DNA from 2 places in the Rhizobium ruizarguesonis genome. Region 1 is predicted to be linked to the other one. Evidence: predicted binding sites of a transcription regulator. Region 1 holds the regulator's gene; the other holds the start of a gene.

Region 1 (8,287 bases):
TCGAAAAAGGGCACCGGCCTCGGCCTTGCCATCGTCAAGCACATCCTCACCCGCCACCGGGCACGGCTGATCGTCAAGTCGGAAGTCGGCAAGGGCACCGATTTTACCGTCCGTTTCTGACGTATGTGTCGCGTGAGGAACGGAGAGGCTGCCGCAAATCTCTTCTCCCCTCGGGGAGAAGGTGCCGGCAGGCGGATGAGCGGGCCACACGGCACGCCCTCACGTAAAACCTATTCCGCGACACCTGCCCAAGGGCCTTGACGATGGTCGAGACGACGCCTGCACGGTTCACGGATTATAGGAAAGACCGGCTTCGCCGGCCCCCTCATCCGCCCTCCGGGCACCTTCTCCCCGCTGGGGAGAAGAGGGAATCGAGAGGCCCGGCATATACCTCCGCCCGCCCCGCGAGCGGGGGTCCGAAGTACGGGTCGAGACTCGCGGCTCGACCCCGGTCGGTGCCGGCAGGCGGATGAGGGGCAAATCACGCGAAGCGACCTTGATGAAAGGGCCTACGCAAAGAACCGCCGCCTCACCTACCCGTCGCCGATATGCTGCCGGTTTTTACAACGCGAGGTGGATTGACCACCGAACTTTGCCGGTCGTCCGACATGATCGATCGGTCGATCTAAAATATAACCTTATAAATCAATAGCTTAACCTGTCACAAATGTTTCACGGCTTTGACATAAAAGGACGGTGCTTAAAGCGCTAAGAGAGTCTCGCCGATGAAAAAAGGCAATGCGAGGGCCTCTCTAAGGCCGCACTCACACAAGCCCAAATGCCGGGAGATTTTAAATGAACACCTTCAAGCTCACCGTTGCCGCGCTCGCTGCAACCGCCGCTTTCGCTAGCGCTGCCGTCGCCCGTGACCAGATTCAGGTTGCTGGTTCGTCCACCGTCCTGCCTTACGCAAAGATCGTTGCCGAGTCCTTCGGCGAAACCTTCACCAATTTCAAGACGCCGGTCGTTGAATCCGGCGGCACGGGCGCTGGTCTGAAGGAATTCTGCAAGGGCGTTGGCGAAGACACCATCGACATTGCCAACGCCTCGCGTCCGATCAACAAGAACGAAGCCGAAGCCTGCAAGGCTGCCGGCGTAACCGACATCCAGGAAGTCAAGATCGGCTACGACGGCATCGTCTTCGCAACTGACGCTTCCAACCCTGACGTCGCCTACGTTCCTGCCGACATCTACAAGGCCCTCGCAGCCCAGGTCGTCGTCGACGGCAAGCTCGTCGCCAACCCTTACAAGAAGTGGTCGGAAGTCAACCCGAAGCTTCCGGCTGTTGATATCGCTGCCTACATCCCGGGCGAAAAGCACGGCACCCGCGAAGTCTTCGAACAGAACGTTCTCGCCGCCGGCTGCAAGGCCTCTGGCGCAATCGACGTCATCGCCAAGGAAATCGCCGACAAGGCTGCCCAGGGCAAGGCCTGCGTCGCAGTTCGCAAGGACGGCGTTGCCGTTGACATCGATGGCGACTATCCGGAAACCCTCGCACGCATCGCCGCCAACAAGACCGGCGTCGGCGTATTCGGCCTTTCCTTCTACGAAAACAACGCCGACAAGCTCAAGGTTGCGAGCATGAGCGGTATCGTTCCGTCCACCGAAACGATCGCTAACGGCACCTACCCGGTTTCCCGCCCGCTGTTCTTCTACGTCAAGAAGGCACATCTCGGCGCCGTTCCGGGCCTGAAGGAATACGTCAACTTCTTCGTATCCGACCAGATGATCGGCCCCGACAGCCCGCTCGTCGAATACGGCCTCGTTGCCGCTCCGGATGCCGAACGTGACGCGATCCGCAAGGACGTCGAAGCCGGCAAGTCCATGTAATCACTTTGCCGGCGCGGTGCCTTTCAGCCCGCGCCGGCATTGCCTTATGTCCCTGCGCGCCGGCGGTTCTGGAGCTGCAGGGTTGAATTCCTTCTCCATGATTGGAAGCTGAAGGCAGGCTGATGAAGCTGCCGGGCTTTTTGGGGGCCATGGGCCTGGGGACGTAACGAATGAGCACATCCATCATACTTTTGTGCCTTGTGGTGATTGGAGCCGCCGCCTATCTGGTCGCGCGCAGCCGCGCCACGGCGCTTGCCGGAGGCCGATCCTCCGCATTGCATTCGCGACCGGCCTATTACGGCGCCTATGCCGCGATCTGGGCGGTTCTTCCCGCCCTCATCGTCCTCTGCCTCTGGCTCTCCATCAGCCCCGGCATCATCCAGTCCTCGGTTCGCGGCACTGTTCCCGACGACGTCAAGGCGCAAGCCTCGGTCGAGCAGGATCTTGGTTATTCGATGGTGGCGACGGTCGCCCGCGGCCTGACGATGCTGACCTCGGATGAAACTGCTGCGGTCGCCAACGATCCAGCTGCCCTGCAGGCCAAGCTCCTCGAAAAGGGTGTGCCGCTTGCCAGCCAGCCGCTGCCCTACATGCTCGACGCCGCCAAAAAGCTCAACGCCATGAGCATGATGAGCCGCATCGCCATGACGGTGATCGTCTTCGCTCTCGCTGTTGCCGGCGCCTTCTATGCGCTGCGTTCCATCGCTCCACGCTTCCGCGCCCGCAACCGGGTCGAGCGCGTCATGCTCTGGGGCCTGCTGCTCGCCTCCTCGATCGCCATTCTAACGACGATCGGCATCGTGTTCTCCATGCTGTCGGAAGCCGCCCGCTTCTTTGCGGCCGTTCCTGCCATGGACTTCTTCTTCGGCACCGTCTGGGATCCGCGCTTTGCCGGCGCCGGCAGCTCGTCCTTCGGCCAGTTCGGCCTGATCCCGCTGCTGCTCGGCACGATCTATATCGGCCTGGTCGCCATGCTGGTCGCCGTGCCGGTCGGCCTCTTCGCCGCCATCTACATGGCCGAATACGCCTCGATGAGGGTGCGCTCGATCGCCAAGCCGCTGCTTGAAGTGCTCGCCGGCATTCCGACGATCGTCTACGGCTTCTTCGCGCTCGTCACCGTCGGTCCGTTCCTGCGCGATTTCTCCGCCCAGATCAGCGGCCTTCTGTCCGGCAATTACAGCAATTTCATCCAGGCGCAGAGCGTTCTGACGGCCGGCATCGTCATGGGCATCATGCTGATCCCCTACGTGTCTTCGCTGTCGGACGACATCATCACCGCCGTGCCGCGGTCACTGCGTGACGGTTCGCTCGGTCTTGGTGCCACACGTTCTGAAACCATCAAGAAAGTGGTCTTGCCCGCAGCCCTTCCCGGCATCGTCGGCGCATTGCTGATGACGGCCTCGCGCGCCATCGGCGAAACCATGATCGTCGTGCTGGCCGCCGGTGTCGCCGCCCGCATTCAGATCAATCCCTTCGAGCCGATGACGACGGTGACCGTCAAGATCGTCAACCAACTGACCGGTGACCTCGAGTTCACCTCGCCGCAGACGCTGGTTGCCTTTGCCCTTGGCATCACGCTGTTTTGCATCACGCTTTGCCTCAATATCTATGCGCTCTACATCGTGCGCAAATACCGGGAGCAGTACGAATGACGGATATTGTTTCTCCCACAGCCGGCGTCACCGTTTCCAAGGCGCCCGTGCGCCGCGATATCGGCATCAAGCGCCGCTATGCCGCCGAGCGCCGGTTCCAGGCCTATGGCATCGCCGCCATCACCTTCGGTCTCGTCTTTCTCTTCATCCTGCTGTGGACGGTGATCGGCAAAGGCTATACCGCCTTCCAGCAGACGGCGGTCACCCTGCCGATCGAATTTTCCGAGAAGACGATCGATCCAAACAATAAGCGTGCGACCGACCCTTCGGTGCTGATCGCCGCCAACTATCCGGTTCTCCTGCGTGACGCGATCGTCAAGCAGCTGAACATCAATGCCTCGAGCCGTCCCGACGTGCGCGATGCATCCGCCATGCTGTCGAAGAGCGCGCCGATCCAGCTGCGCGATATGGTGATCGCCGATCCGTCGCTCATCGGCAAGACGGTCAACGTCACGGTGCTCGCCGACGCCAATGTCGACAGCGCCAGCAAGGGCCAGATTGACCTCTCGGTCGATGAGAAGAACCGCAAGGTCAACGACAAGCAGGTTGCCTGGATGAACGAGCTGAAGGCGAGCGGCGCTCTCCACAAGCAGTTCAACACCGGCCTCTTCGTCAACGGCAATTCCAGCCGTCCGGAGGCCGCAGGCCTGGGCGTCGCCCTGATCGGCTCGCTCTATCTGATGCTGATCGTCCTCGTGCTTGCTCTGCCGATCGGCGTCGCCGCCTCGATCTATCTCGAGGAGTTTGCGCCGAAGAACAAGCTGACGGATCTGATCGAGGTCAACATCAACAACCTCGCCGCGGTTCCTTCCATCGTCTACGGCCTGCTCGGTCTTTCCGTCTTCATCAACTTCATCGGCCTGCCGCGCTCGGCTTCGCTGGTCGGTGGTCTGGTGCTGACGCTGATGACCCTGCCGACGATCATCATCGCCACGCGTGCGGCTCTGCGCGCCGTGCCGCCGTCGATCCGCGCCGCAGCACTCGGCCTCGGCGCTTCGAAGATGCAGATGGTGTTCCACCATGTTCTGCCGCTTGCCATGCCCGGCATCCTCACCGGCACGATCATCGGCCTGGCGCACGCGCTCGGCGAAACCGCGCCGCTGCTCCTCATCGGCATGGTCGCCTTCGTCGCCAACGCGCCGACGACACCGCTCGATCCCTCGACGGCTCTGCCCGTACAGGTCTATATGTGGGCCAACGAGGCCGAACGTGCCTTCGTTGAGCGTACTTCGGGTGCCATCATCGTCCTGCTCCTGTTCCTGATCGTCATGAACATGGGCGCCATCCTCTTGCGTCGTCGCTTCGAGCGCCGCTGGTAAACGGAGTTAAACATCATGAATATGTTGACGGAAGCTGCAGTTGAAAAGGCGCTGGATCGCAAGATGAGCAACGTCCCTTATAAGATGATCGGAAAGGAAGTCTCGGTTTACTACGGCGAGAAGCGCGCGCTTTTCGATGTGAACCTGAACGTCCGCGAAAACACGGTAACCGCCCTGATCGGCCCGTCCGGCTGCGGGAAGTCGACCTTCCTGCGGTGCCTCAACCGCATGAACGACACGATCGACGGCTGCCGCGTCACCGGCAAGATCACGCTTGATACCGACGATATCTATGATCCCGATATCGACGTCGTCGAGCTTCGCGCCCGGGTCGGCATGGTCTTCCAGAAGCCCAACCCGTTCCCGAAGACGATCTATGAAAACGTCTCCTACGGCCCGCGCATCCATGGCCTTGCCAAGTCGAAGGCCGACCTCGACCAGATCGTCGAGACCAGCCTGCAGCGCGCCGGCCTCTGGAACGAGGTCAAGGACCGCGTGCACGAATCCGGCACTGGCCTGTCGGGCGGCCAGCAGCAGCGCCTCTGCATTGCGCGCGCCGTCGCCGTCAGCCCCGAAGTTATCCTGATGGACGAGCCCTGCTCGGCGCTCGACCCGATCGCCACCGCCAAGGTCGAGGAGCTGATCCACGAGCTGCGCGAGAACTACACGATCGTCATCGTCACCCACTCCATGCAGCAGGCCGCGCGCGTTTCGCAGCGCACCGCCATGTTCCACCTCGGCAATCTCGTCGAGGAGAACGACACCGACAAGATGTTCACCAATCCCGACGATCCGCGCACCCAGGACTACATCATGGGTCGCTTCGGTTGATTTTGGCGACACCAAGCCTTCCCGTTATTCGAGGATAAAGCCCCATGGCATCGACACATATTTTTTCTGCCTATGATGATGACTTGAAGTTCCTGTCCAGGCGGATTTCCGAAATGGGCGGCCTGGCCGAGCAGATGGTCAGCGAAGCCGTGCGCGCTCTTGTCAACGGCGATACCGCGCTGGCGCAGAAGGTCATCTCCGACGACGTGATCCTCGATCACGCCGAACGCGAAATCGGCGACAAGGCGATCGTCACCATCGCCCGCCGTCAGCCAATGGCTTCGGACCTGCGCGAAATCATGGGTTCGATCCGCATCGCCGCCGATCTCGAACGCGTCGGCGACCTCGGCAAGAACACCGCCAAGCGCGTCATCGCCGTCCAAAGCACCGGCGTTCCCCGCAAGCTCGCCCGCGGCCTTGAGCATCTGTCCGAGCTGGCGCTCGTCCAGCTCAAGGAAGTGCTCGATGTCTACACCAATCGTTCAGCCGACAAGGCAAATGCGATCCGCGAACGCGACAACGAGATCGACGCGATGTACACCTCGCTGTTCCGCGAGCTCCTGACCTACATGATGGAAGATCCGCGCAACATCACCAGCTGCACGCATCTTCTCTTCTGCGCCAAGAACATCGAGCGCATCGGCGACCACGCCACCAACATCGCCGAGACGATCTTTTACATGACGACAGGCGCGCAGCCGGAAGGCGACCGTCCGAAGGACGACAGCGCCAACACCGTCGGCGCGGTCACCGAATAACCGCCCACACCCCGCCGCTTGCGTGCGCGCCCATCCGGGCGCGCAAGAGGTCGCAGCCAATTCTGATTTTGCGCAGGATGCATTGCTTAAATCACCCCCGGTTTAAGGATCATGCGCGAGGAGACCGACACGCATGATCCCGAGAGTTGCAGTTGTTGAAGACGAGGAAGCCCTCAGCGTGCTCCTTCGCTACAATCTCGAAGCGGAAGGCTTCGAGGTCGATACCATCCTTCGTGGCGACGAAGCCGAAATGCGGCTTCAGGAGCGCACGCCCGATCTGCTCATCCTCGATTGGATGCTGCCCGGCGTCTCCGGCATCGAGCTTTGCCGGCGCCTGCGCATGCGGCCGGAAACCGAGCGCCTGCCGATCATCATGCTGACGGCGCGCGGCGAGGAGAGCGAGCGTGTCCGCGGGCTGTCGACAGGCGCCGACGATTATGTCGTCAAGCCCTTCTCGACCCCCGAGCTTGTTGCCCGCGTCAAGGCGATGCTGCGCCGCGCCCGTCCCGAAGTGCTGTCGACGGTGCTGAAATGCGGTGACATCGAGCTCGACCGCGAGACCCATCGCGTCCATCGCAAGACCCGCGAAGTCCGCCTCGGCCCCACCGAATTCCGCCTGCTGGAATTCCTGATGTCGTCGCCAGGCCGGGTCTTCTCCCGCTCGCAGCTGTTGGACGGCGTCTGGGGCCACGATATCTATGTCGACGAGCGCACCGTCGACGTCCATGTCGGCCGCCTGCGCAAGGCGCTGAATTTTTCCAACATGCAGGACGTCATCCGCACCGTCCGCGGCGCCGGTTATTCGATGGAAGCCTGAGGGCTTTTTCGTCATGCTCGGGCTTGTCCCGCTGCTGTCGGTTCGCGGCGATGGACTGCCCCTCATCCGGCTGCCGCCACGTTCTCCCCGTAAACGGGGCGAAGGGGATATGCCGCGACCTCTCCGTTCCCCACAACCTTTTGCAGGGCACGTCCCCTCGCCCCGTTTACGGGGAGAGGGTTAGGGTGAGGGACAGCCATCCCCGCAACGAGCGCTCCCATCCACGCGCACAAAAAAACGGGCCACTCGGCCCGTTTCTGCATTCTGACGATGGTCAGCCCGCTCAGCTGGCCCGCGCTGCTGCCCGGCGGCGTTCGTTGACCGGCTGGTAGGCAAGCTTCTGGTGATAGCCGCAATAGGGCGAATTGTCGGGGGATTCGCAGCCGCAGAAATGGAAGTCGTCCTTCAGCGGATCGCCGACCGGCCACTTGCAGGTGCGTTCGGTCAGTTCCGTCAGGCCGAGGCGTCGGGAAATCGGCACGACCACGTTGCCTCTCGGCACGTATTCCATTTCCTCGATCGTTTCGATCTCGATCTCTTCCTTCAGCATGGTCGCGCCCTGCTGGCGGGTAACGGTGCGGGTAGTGACCCGCGAGGCGTAGTTCGGCGCGCGCGGCGCCGAGGTATTGCGCTTCGGCGTTCGTGCCGCGGTGTTGGTGCCGCCGGCCTTGGCACGGCCGGGAAGGCTCAGCCGGTGCACTTTGCCGATGACCGCATTTCTGCTGACCCCGCCAAGCTGCGCAGCGATCTGGCTGGCGCTCAGTCCTTCGGCCCAAAGTTTCTTGAGTTTCTCGACCCGCTCGTCTGTCCAGTTCATGCCCTGTCTCCACCTTCTGCGTTGGTGATGGCAGAATCCCTCACCGTTGTCCCGGGAGCTCCGAAACAAGAAACGCTTGATCAATTTTGGTGACTAGTTCCGCCGCATGCAGTCTAGTAATTGAACTTTAACCTAGTGTGAGGCTGACTCCGTGACAAGAGTCGCATGAATCCGGATGAATCGAATTCGTAGTTTTCCCCAACTTGCTGCCCCTGCGTGGCATTTCTGCAATAATGCCTGTTGAAGACTGAAAATGCCGCTGT
Region 2 (8,287 bases), 790 kb from region 1:
GCGTAGCGCCGTGACGGATATATTCGTCGGCATCGACCGTAACGTCGCCCTTACGTGTCTTGATGACGTAGGGGATGATCTCGTCAACGAAGCGACCGGCCTTCTGCGCTGCCTCCGCCTTGTTCTGCGAGCTGACGGCGAATTGATCCTGGTCATCGCGCGAAAGCTGCCACTGGCGCGCAACATTCTCGGCGGTGATGCCCATGTGGTAACCGTGGAAAGCGTCGGTCAAGCCGTCCTTGATCATCGTGTCGATCATCTTCATGTCGCCCATCTTGACGCCGCCGCGTAAGTGCGCGGCATGCGGCGCCATCGTCATGGATTCCTGGCCGCCGGCAACGATGATCTTGGCGTCGCCGGTGGCGATCTGCTGCATGCCAAGCGCGACCGCGCGCAGGCCCGAGCCGCAGAGCTGATTGACGCCCCAGGCCGTCGCTTCCTGCGGAATACCGGCCTTCATCGCCGCCTGGCGGGCCGGGTTCTGGCCCTCACCGGCGGAAAGCACCTGGCCGAGGATCACCTCATCCACCTCGCCGGGATCGACGCCTGCGCGCTCGAGAGCGCCCTTGACGACGGCCGCCCCGAGCTCATGCGCGAGGACTGTCGCGAAAGCGCCGTTGAAGGCGCCGACTGCTGTTCGCCCGGCGCTGGCGATGACGATGGATGGATTGCTCATGGGGACGCTCCTCGTTTTCGTCTCACTTACATAAGTGGAAACTGGCAAAGCTTGGAGCACAAGTCAAACGCGAAGACCGGCAGCCTTCCGCGAAAGCCCGATTCATCTGCTCTGTGAAAGGTTTGCCGCATCGCACAAAGAGATTGTCACCGGCCTTCTTTTGCGTTTACAGTCTCAAGTGGAGGAATATCCATAAATCAGACGGGGGTTCAGGAGACTGATATGGCGAAGCATGAGGGTCAGATCGTTATCAAGAAATACGCCAATCGCCGCCTATACAACACGGGCACCAGCACCTACGTGACGCTGGAAGACCTGGCGGAGATGGTGAAGAAGGGCGAAGAATTTACCGTACAAGATGCAAAAAGCGGAGATGACATCACCCATTCGGTGCTGACCCAGATCATCTTCGAACAGGAATCGAAGACCGGCAACACGTTGCTCCCGATCTCCTTCCTGCGCCAGCTCATCACCTATTACGGCGACCAGATGCAGATGGTCGTGCCGAGCTTTCTCGAACATTCGATGCGCTCCTTCACCGAACAGCAGGCCCAGATGCGCGAGCAGGTGACCCGCGCCTTCGGCGAAACGCCGCTCGGCAAGAACCTGCAGTTGCCGATGCAGATGGTCGAGGACCATGTTCGCCGCAATACCGAGCTGTTTCAGCAGGCGATGCAGATGTTCTCGCCCTTCATGACGCCGCCCGCCAAGGAAAGCCGCAAGGCCGAGGCCAAGGATATCGACGAGTTGAAGGAACAGCTCCGCGCCCTTCAGAACAAGCTCGACAACCTATAATCCGATCGAGACATCCCGCCCGGCGCTCCGGATCGACACGGCAAAACCGCCGATGACATCGATCAGAGCGATCGTCATCAAAATGAAGAACACCTGCGTCGCAGCATCCCGGACGAGCAGAAACTCGACCAGGAACGCGATGAACACCAGCATCGACAGCATGTGGTTGACGAGATTGCCGGGACCGGTTCTGGTCGCTTTGAGGATTTCGAAGAACAGCACGACAAGTGCGATGACGATGAAAAGATCGCCGAGCGCCATGCTCCAGATGGCGCCCGAGATCATCGACAGTACGATGATATCATGTTGCAGTGCCGGAATGCCGCCATCGCCCATCAGGCCCAGCATCGCAAGATTGTAAAGAATAAACGGGATAATCATTAGGGGCATGGCGGCTATCATCTGCAATCTCCCAGCGCATCATGGAAGAATACTGCCGCAAACCGTTGCCTGACTGCAAGTCATTGCAAATATTATATCGTCGAAATGCAAAAGGCCGGCGTGACGCCGGCCTTAAAACTTTGATCGGACAAGCCGGATCGGGAAATTATGCGCTTTCCTTCGGCGTCAGAACCTGGCGGCCGCGATACATACCGGTCTTCAGGTCGATATGATGCGGGCGACGCAGTTCGCCGGAGTTCTTGTCTTCGACGTAGGTCGGAGCCTTCAGGGCGTCTGCCGAACGGCGCATACCGCGCTTGGACGGGCTTGTTTTTCTCTTCGGTACAGCCATTTCTCTTACTCCACTTGCGGGCAAAACATTCCCACGGCCACACTGGCGGCCGAAACGGACATGTCGCGATTTCGGAATTTGGCGCGCTTATACATGCAAGGGGTGGCCTTGACCAGTCCCCATGCGTATTTTTTGCGAAGCCGATGATTCCAGGCTCAGACTTCGTCCTCCGGTACGATCCAAGGCTCGGCGCGGGCCGCCTCTTCCCATTTCCGCCAGGCCGGATGCGCCTTCATGGTCTCCATATAGGCCAGGATGTCGTTTCGGCTGACGAGATCATAGATGTCGAACCGGTTGACGACAGGCGCAAACATCGCATCCGCCCCGCTGAACGCGCCAAAGAGAAACGGTCCGCCGGATTGCTGCAGGAGGTCGCGCCAGATCGTCTCGATGCGGCTGATATCGGCGTCGACACCATCCGGCAACGCGATCTTGCCCTTCGGCCGGCGGATATTCATCGGGCAGGCGCTGCGCAGCGCCCGAAAGCTCGAGAGCATTTCCATCGAAACCGAGCGGGCGAGCGCCCGCTCGGCCCGATCCCTCGGCAGAAGGCCGGCGTCCGGATAAAGTTCGGCGACATATTCGATGATCGCCAGCGATTCCCAGATCTTCAATGCGCCGTGCTTGAGAAGCGGCACCCGCCCGGTCGGCGATACCGCCTTGATATTGGGATTGCCACCCGCATCGTCGAAGGGGATCAAGACTTCCTCGAAATCGATTCCGGCAGCCGTCAGCGCCATCCACGGCCGGAACGACCAGGAGGAATAGTTCTTGTTGGCGATGTAAAGCGTCGGTTTGTCCATGAGGCTCTCCCGTTCAGGCTTCGAAATCGAAGATCAGCAATTCGTGGAAATGGTTCATATCCTCGAACATGCAGAATGCCGGCGGTGTCAGCTCGAAAACAGCGGCCTTGCGGCGGATATCGTCGGCCACGTCATCGAGCATCGCCTGCCAGCGCGGCAAGGCTTCGTCCTCCAGCCGTTCGATCGCATAGGCGAAGGTTATGTGGAACTTATAGTCCTCATGGTTCGGCTGGCGATAGCCGAGAAGATCGGCCAGTGCGCTGCGCCAGGCGCGCATGACCTTGCGGTCGTTCGCCGTGGCCCCGTCGACGAGCAGGCCTGACGGACGCGCTTCGGCGATGGCGACCTTGAAGGGGTCGAACATCGAGAAACCTTCCAGCCTGGCCGCCATCAGCGCGGTCATGTCGTCGATCGGCGTATCGAGCGGGAGATCGCCCGGCCAGCAATCCTGGCGGCGCCTGGTCTCGATGACACCTTCGAAAAGCGTCATGTGAATGCTTGAAATCGGCGTGAAGAGGAACTGCGGAGCCTCGGGCATCGCCAGATATTTCTCACGCGCCTCGATCAGTACTGACTGCGTCTGCGAGCCCTTTTCGAGATGGCAAACGATGGTGTTGCCGGCTTCCGGCAGAAAGCCGCCGACCTTGCCATAGCGGCTGCCGAGATGGGCGGGCGGGGTTGGATTGTGCCTCTTCGAACAAAAGAGAAGCTCGGGCGAAAATGTCGTGATGGTCATGGGCGACTCGGGGGCTCTGGTTGGACTGCATTCGCCCATATGGCAGAACCAAGAATGTCAGATGACACTTGCCGCTCTAACTATATAATTTAGAACAGGATTCAGATTTTAGGCGGACCCGGCCTAAAATCATCCTGTTCTAGCGACAAGTTCTGATCTCAGTCATAGATGCACTTGATGTAATCGCCCGAACCTTGTGCGCGTCTCTCGATCACGCCGGCGAGCCGGCGAAGGCCTCGTCCGGGCTTGCCGGCATTGCGGTCGATCGGGTTTGGCAGCGAGACGGCAAGCAGCGATGCCTGGCGCCGCGTCAGCTTCGAGGCCGGCACCTTGAAATGATGCTGGGCCGCCGCCTCGATACCGTAGATGCCGGGACCCCATTCGGCGATGTTGAGATAGATTTCCATCAGCCGCCGTTTCGACAGGACGAAATCCGTGGTCACCGCGAGCGGAAGTTCCAGCGCCTTGCGCACGAACGAGCGGCTGTTCCAGAGGAAGAGGTTCTTCGCCGTCTGCATCGGGATCGTGCTGCCGCCGCGCGTCGCCTGGCCTTTCAGCGTATCCTCGACCAGCATGCGCATTTCCGCCCAGTCGACGCCGCCGTGAAAGCAATACTGTCCGTCCTCTGACATCATCACCGACTGCACCACAACCGGGGCGATTTTATCCAGCGACACCCACTGCCGGTCGTAACCACGCAGCAGCACGAGATCGCGCAGCATCAGCGTCGAGACGGGGTGAATGAAGGGCAGCAGATAGAAAAGGATCAGCGCATAGGGAAGGATCAGCACGATCAGCACGGCAAGAACAATGCGTTTCAACACACGCCGGTCTTCGAACCATCGCCGACGAGCCGGCATGTCGACGCTGTCCTCTCTCTCTGGCGCTATATCCAATGTCCCCAGTCCGATTTCGCTCCTGTCGTTCTCATAACGCCTGTGCAGAGCTTATGCCAGAGTGCGTGGCGAATCTTGCTGCCGCCATCGACAATTCCGTTGCAAGCCCGGGGGCGCTCATGCCAAACAGCGCCCATGGACGCGAACCGGGACACTTTCGAGACGAGGCTGAAGAACAACGCCCGCGAGATCGAGGCGCTGCTCGACGCATTGCTTTCAGCAAATGCTCTTTCCGATGAAATCGCCAGGCCCGAGACGCTGCGCGATGCCATGCACTATGCCGTGTTGAACGGCGGCAAGCGGCTGCGCCCGTTTCTCGTCGTCGAAAGTGCAGCCCTTCTCGGCGGCGACGCTGAGGCGGCACTTCGCGTCGGCGCCGCACTCGAATGTGTCCACTGCTATTCTCTCGTACATGACGACTTGCCGGCCATGGACGATGACGACCTGCGCCGCGGTAAACCGACGGTGCACATAAAATTCGACGAAGCGACGGCAATCCTCGCGGGTGACAGCCTGCTGACCTATGCCTTCGACATCATCGCCGCGCCGGAAACGACCCTTCCCGATTCGAGCAAGGCATCGCTTGTGCTGGCCCTTGCCCGCGCAGCCGGTCTCGGCGGCATGGCCGGCGGCCAGGCGCTCGATCTCGCGGCGGAAAGGCAGGTCCCTGACGAGGCCGGCATCATCCGGCTGCAGGCGATGAAAACGGGCGCGCTGATCCGCTTCGCCTGCGAAGCCGGCGCCGTCATCTCGGCAAGCCTGCCGGAAGATCGCCGCCGCCTGCGCGCCTTCGGCGAAAAGATCGGCCTTGCCTTTCAGCTTGCCGACGACATCCTCGACCTGACCTCGGACGCGGCGACCATGGGCAAGGCAACCGGCAAGGATGCGGCCCGCGGCAAGGGAACGCTTGTGGCCCTGCGCGGCATGGAATGGGCCGAGGCCCAGCTCCGTGAGCATGTCCGCGATGCCGAGGCGCTGCTGGCCCCCTATGGCGCCCGCGCCTCGACCCTTACCGCCGCGGCGCATTTCATCGCCGACCGGAAGAACTAGAGCCTTTCCTGGTCAGGCGGCCAATATCTCCTCAAGGGCGGAAACCAGACGGGCACACTCCTCGTCCGTGCCGATGCTGATACGCAGGAAGTCCGAAATACGCGGCTTGGCAAAATGCCGGACGAGAATGCCGCGCTCCCGTAGGGCGGCTTGAAGCGCTGCTCCCGAACGGCTTTCGTGCCTCGCGAAAACGAAATTCGCCTGCGACGGCAAGACCTCGAAACCCAAAGCTTCAAGTTCAGAACCGAGGCTTTCCCGGCTGGCGATGATTTTCCTCCGGCATGTCTCGAACCACGCCTCGTCCTTGATCGCCGCCGTCGCGGCAAGCTGCGCCAGACGATCGAGCGGATAGGAATTGAAACTGTCCTTGACCCGCTCCAGCGCCTCGATCAGCGGCCGCTGTCCCAGCGCGAAGCCGATGCGCAGACCTGCAAGCGAACGGGATTTCGACAGGGTCTGGATTACCAGCAGATTGGGATGCGTGGATATCAGCGGGATGGCGCTTTCACCGCCGAAATCGACATAAGCCTCGTCTATGACGACGACCGCATCCGGATGGGCGGCAAGAAGTGCTTCGATACCAGCAAGCGGCAGGCCGATACCGGTCGGTGCATTCGGATTGGGGATGATGATCGCGCCGCATGGTCTGTCGTAATCTTCCAGCCGGATCCGGAACCCATCATCAACAGGCACCTCGATCGCTTCGACGCCGTATAGCAGGCTATAGGTCGAATAGAAGGCGTAGGTCACATCGGGGTAGAGAAGCGGCCGTTCATGTTTCAGCAGCGCCTGAAACACATGCGCAAGAACCTCGTCGGAGCCATTGCCGACGAATACCTCTTCCGCCGTCAGGCCGAAATGGGCCGCGATCGTCCCGCGCAATTCCATGGCGGAGGGATCGGGATAGAGCCGCAGACGATCGTCCGCCGCGTCCCTGATCGCCTCGAGCGCCTTCGGAGACGGCCCGTAAGGGCTCTCGTTGGTATTGAGCTTGACCATGTTCGCGATGCGGGGCTGCTCGCCCGCGACATAGGGCCGAAGCTTGCTGACGATTGGCGACCAGTACCGGCTCATGCGAACTTGCGGGCGCTCATTCCGCCGCCGTCCGCTGGCCGAAACGCTTCTCGATATAGTCGACGACAAGCGCTTCGAAGTCGGCGGCGATATTGGGACCACGCAGCGTCAACGCCTTCCGGCCGTCGATGAAGACGGGGGCCGCTGGCGTCTCGCCGGTACCCGGAAGCGAAATGCCGATATCGGCATGTTTGCTTTCGCCCGGCCCATTGACGATGCAGCCCATGACGGCGACGTTCAGTGCCTCGACGCCGGGATATTTCTCGCGCCAGACCGGCATGTTCTTGCGGATATCGTTCTGGATGTTCTGAGCGAGCTCCTGGAACACCGTCGACGTCGTGCGTCCGCAGCCCGGACAGGCCGCAACGACGGGTATGAACTGGCGGAAGCCCATGACCTGCAGGATTTCCTGCGCCACCTGGACTTCGCGCGTGCGGTCGCCGTTCGGCTCCGGCGTCAGCGACACGCGAATCGTATCGCCGATGCCGTGCTGCAGCACGAAGCCCATCGCCGCCGACGAGGCGACGATACCCTTGGTGCCCATGCCGGCTTCAGTCAGGCCGAGATGCAGCGCATGATTGGAGCGTTCGGCAAGCATGGAATTGACGGCGATCAGGTCCTGCACCTGGCTGACCTTGGCCGACAGGATGATGCGGTTGCGCGGCAGGCCGATCTCTTCGGCAAGGGCTGCCGAAAGCAGCGCCGACTGCACGATCGCCTCGCGCGTCACCTGCCGGGCCGAAAGCGGCGACCCGGCTTCGGCATTCTGGTCCATCAGCGCCGTCAGCAGATCCTGATCAAGCGAGCCCCAGTTGACGCCGATGCGCACCGGCTTGTCATAACGGATCGCCATCTCGATGATCTCGGCGAACTGCTTGTCCTTCTTGTCCTTGAAGCCGACATTGCCGGGGTTGATGCGGTATTTCGCCAGCGCCGCGGCACAATCAGGATGATCGGCGAGCAGCTTGTGGCCAATATAGTGGAAGTCGCCAATCAAAGGCACGTCCATGCCGAGGCGCAGCAGCCGCTCGCGGATCTTCGGCACGGCGGTCGCACTCTCGTCGCGATCGACGGTGATGCGCACCAACTCCGAGCCCGCCCGGTGGAGAGCGGCGACCTGCGCGACGGTGGAATCGACGTCGGCCGTATCGGTGTTCGTCATGGATTGCACGACGACCGGCGCCCCGCCGCCGACGATGACGCCGCCGACATCGACGGCAACGGAAGCGCGGCGTGGTTTCGGATCAAAATCGGCGGCTGACAACATGAAGAGTTCTTGCACCCCTAAAACATGTCGCGCAAAAGTGTGCAGCGGTTTTGCGATAACGACATGCGAAAAATAAAGACCTAAGGCGCGAGGAGCAAATCTGAAAGATTGCGACGCGCTTTAGAAACAGTGCCTTTCAGGTGGATCATGACCGCTTTCTTGTCAACCGCCCCTGATATCACTTTTGTTGGGAGGCGGCTCAGTGACCGCCTCCGGTCGTGCCGTCGGCATAATGGGCCAGCTTGGAGAGCAGGAGA

The links. Region 1 encodes PhoB, which activates phosphate uptake and scavenging genes when phosphate is short. Its sites were predicted from a motif close to TGTCATNNANCTGTCAT; they were not measured.
Region 2: the regulator PhoB is predicted to act here: its motif matches at 3,794-3,810, upstream of J3P73_RS23895 (DUF1868 domain-containing protein).

Annotation. Positions count from the first base shown of each region.
Region 1 is NZ_CP071678.1:640,899-649,185, forward strand. It holds gene phoR (phosphate regulon sensor histidine kinase PhoR) at 1-120, shown strand, start outside; gene J3P73_RS03140 (substrate-binding domain-containing protein) at 796-1,830, shown strand; gene pstC (phosphate ABC transporter permease subunit PstC) at 2,001-3,482, shown strand; gene pstA (phosphate ABC transporter permease PstA) at 3,479-4,801, shown strand; gene pstB (phosphate ABC transporter ATP-binding protein PstB) at 4,817-5,632, shown strand; gene phoU (phosphate signaling complex protein PhoU) at 5,677-6,390, shown strand; gene phoB (phosphate regulon transcriptional regulator PhoB) at 6,524-7,207, shown strand; gene J3P73_RS03170 (GcrA family cell cycle regulator) at 7,491-8,024, opposite strand.
Region 2 is NZ_CP071678.1:4,894,492-4,902,778, forward strand. It holds gene J3P73_RS23870 (acetyl-CoA C-acetyltransferase) at 1-676, opposite strand, end outside; gene phaR (polyhydroxyalkanoate synthesis repressor PhaR) at 899-1,471, shown strand; gene J3P73_RS23880 (hypothetical protein) at 1,466-1,873, opposite strand; gene rpmF (50S ribosomal protein L32) at 2,019-2,204, opposite strand; gene J3P73_RS23890 (glutathione S-transferase family protein) at 2,360-3,007, opposite strand; gene J3P73_RS23895 (DUF1868 domain-containing protein) at 3,021-3,743, opposite strand; gene mtgA (monofunctional biosynthetic peptidoglycan transglycosylase) at 3,902-4,639, opposite strand; gene J3P73_RS23905 (polyprenyl synthetase family protein) at 4,775-5,689, shown strand; gene hisC (histidinol-phosphate transaminase) at 5,702-6,763, opposite strand; gene ispG (flavodoxin-dependent (E)-4-hydroxy-3-methylbut-2-enyl-diphosphate synthase) at 6,780-8,030, opposite strand; gene J3P73_RS23920 (MFS transporter) at 8,230-8,287, opposite strand, start outside.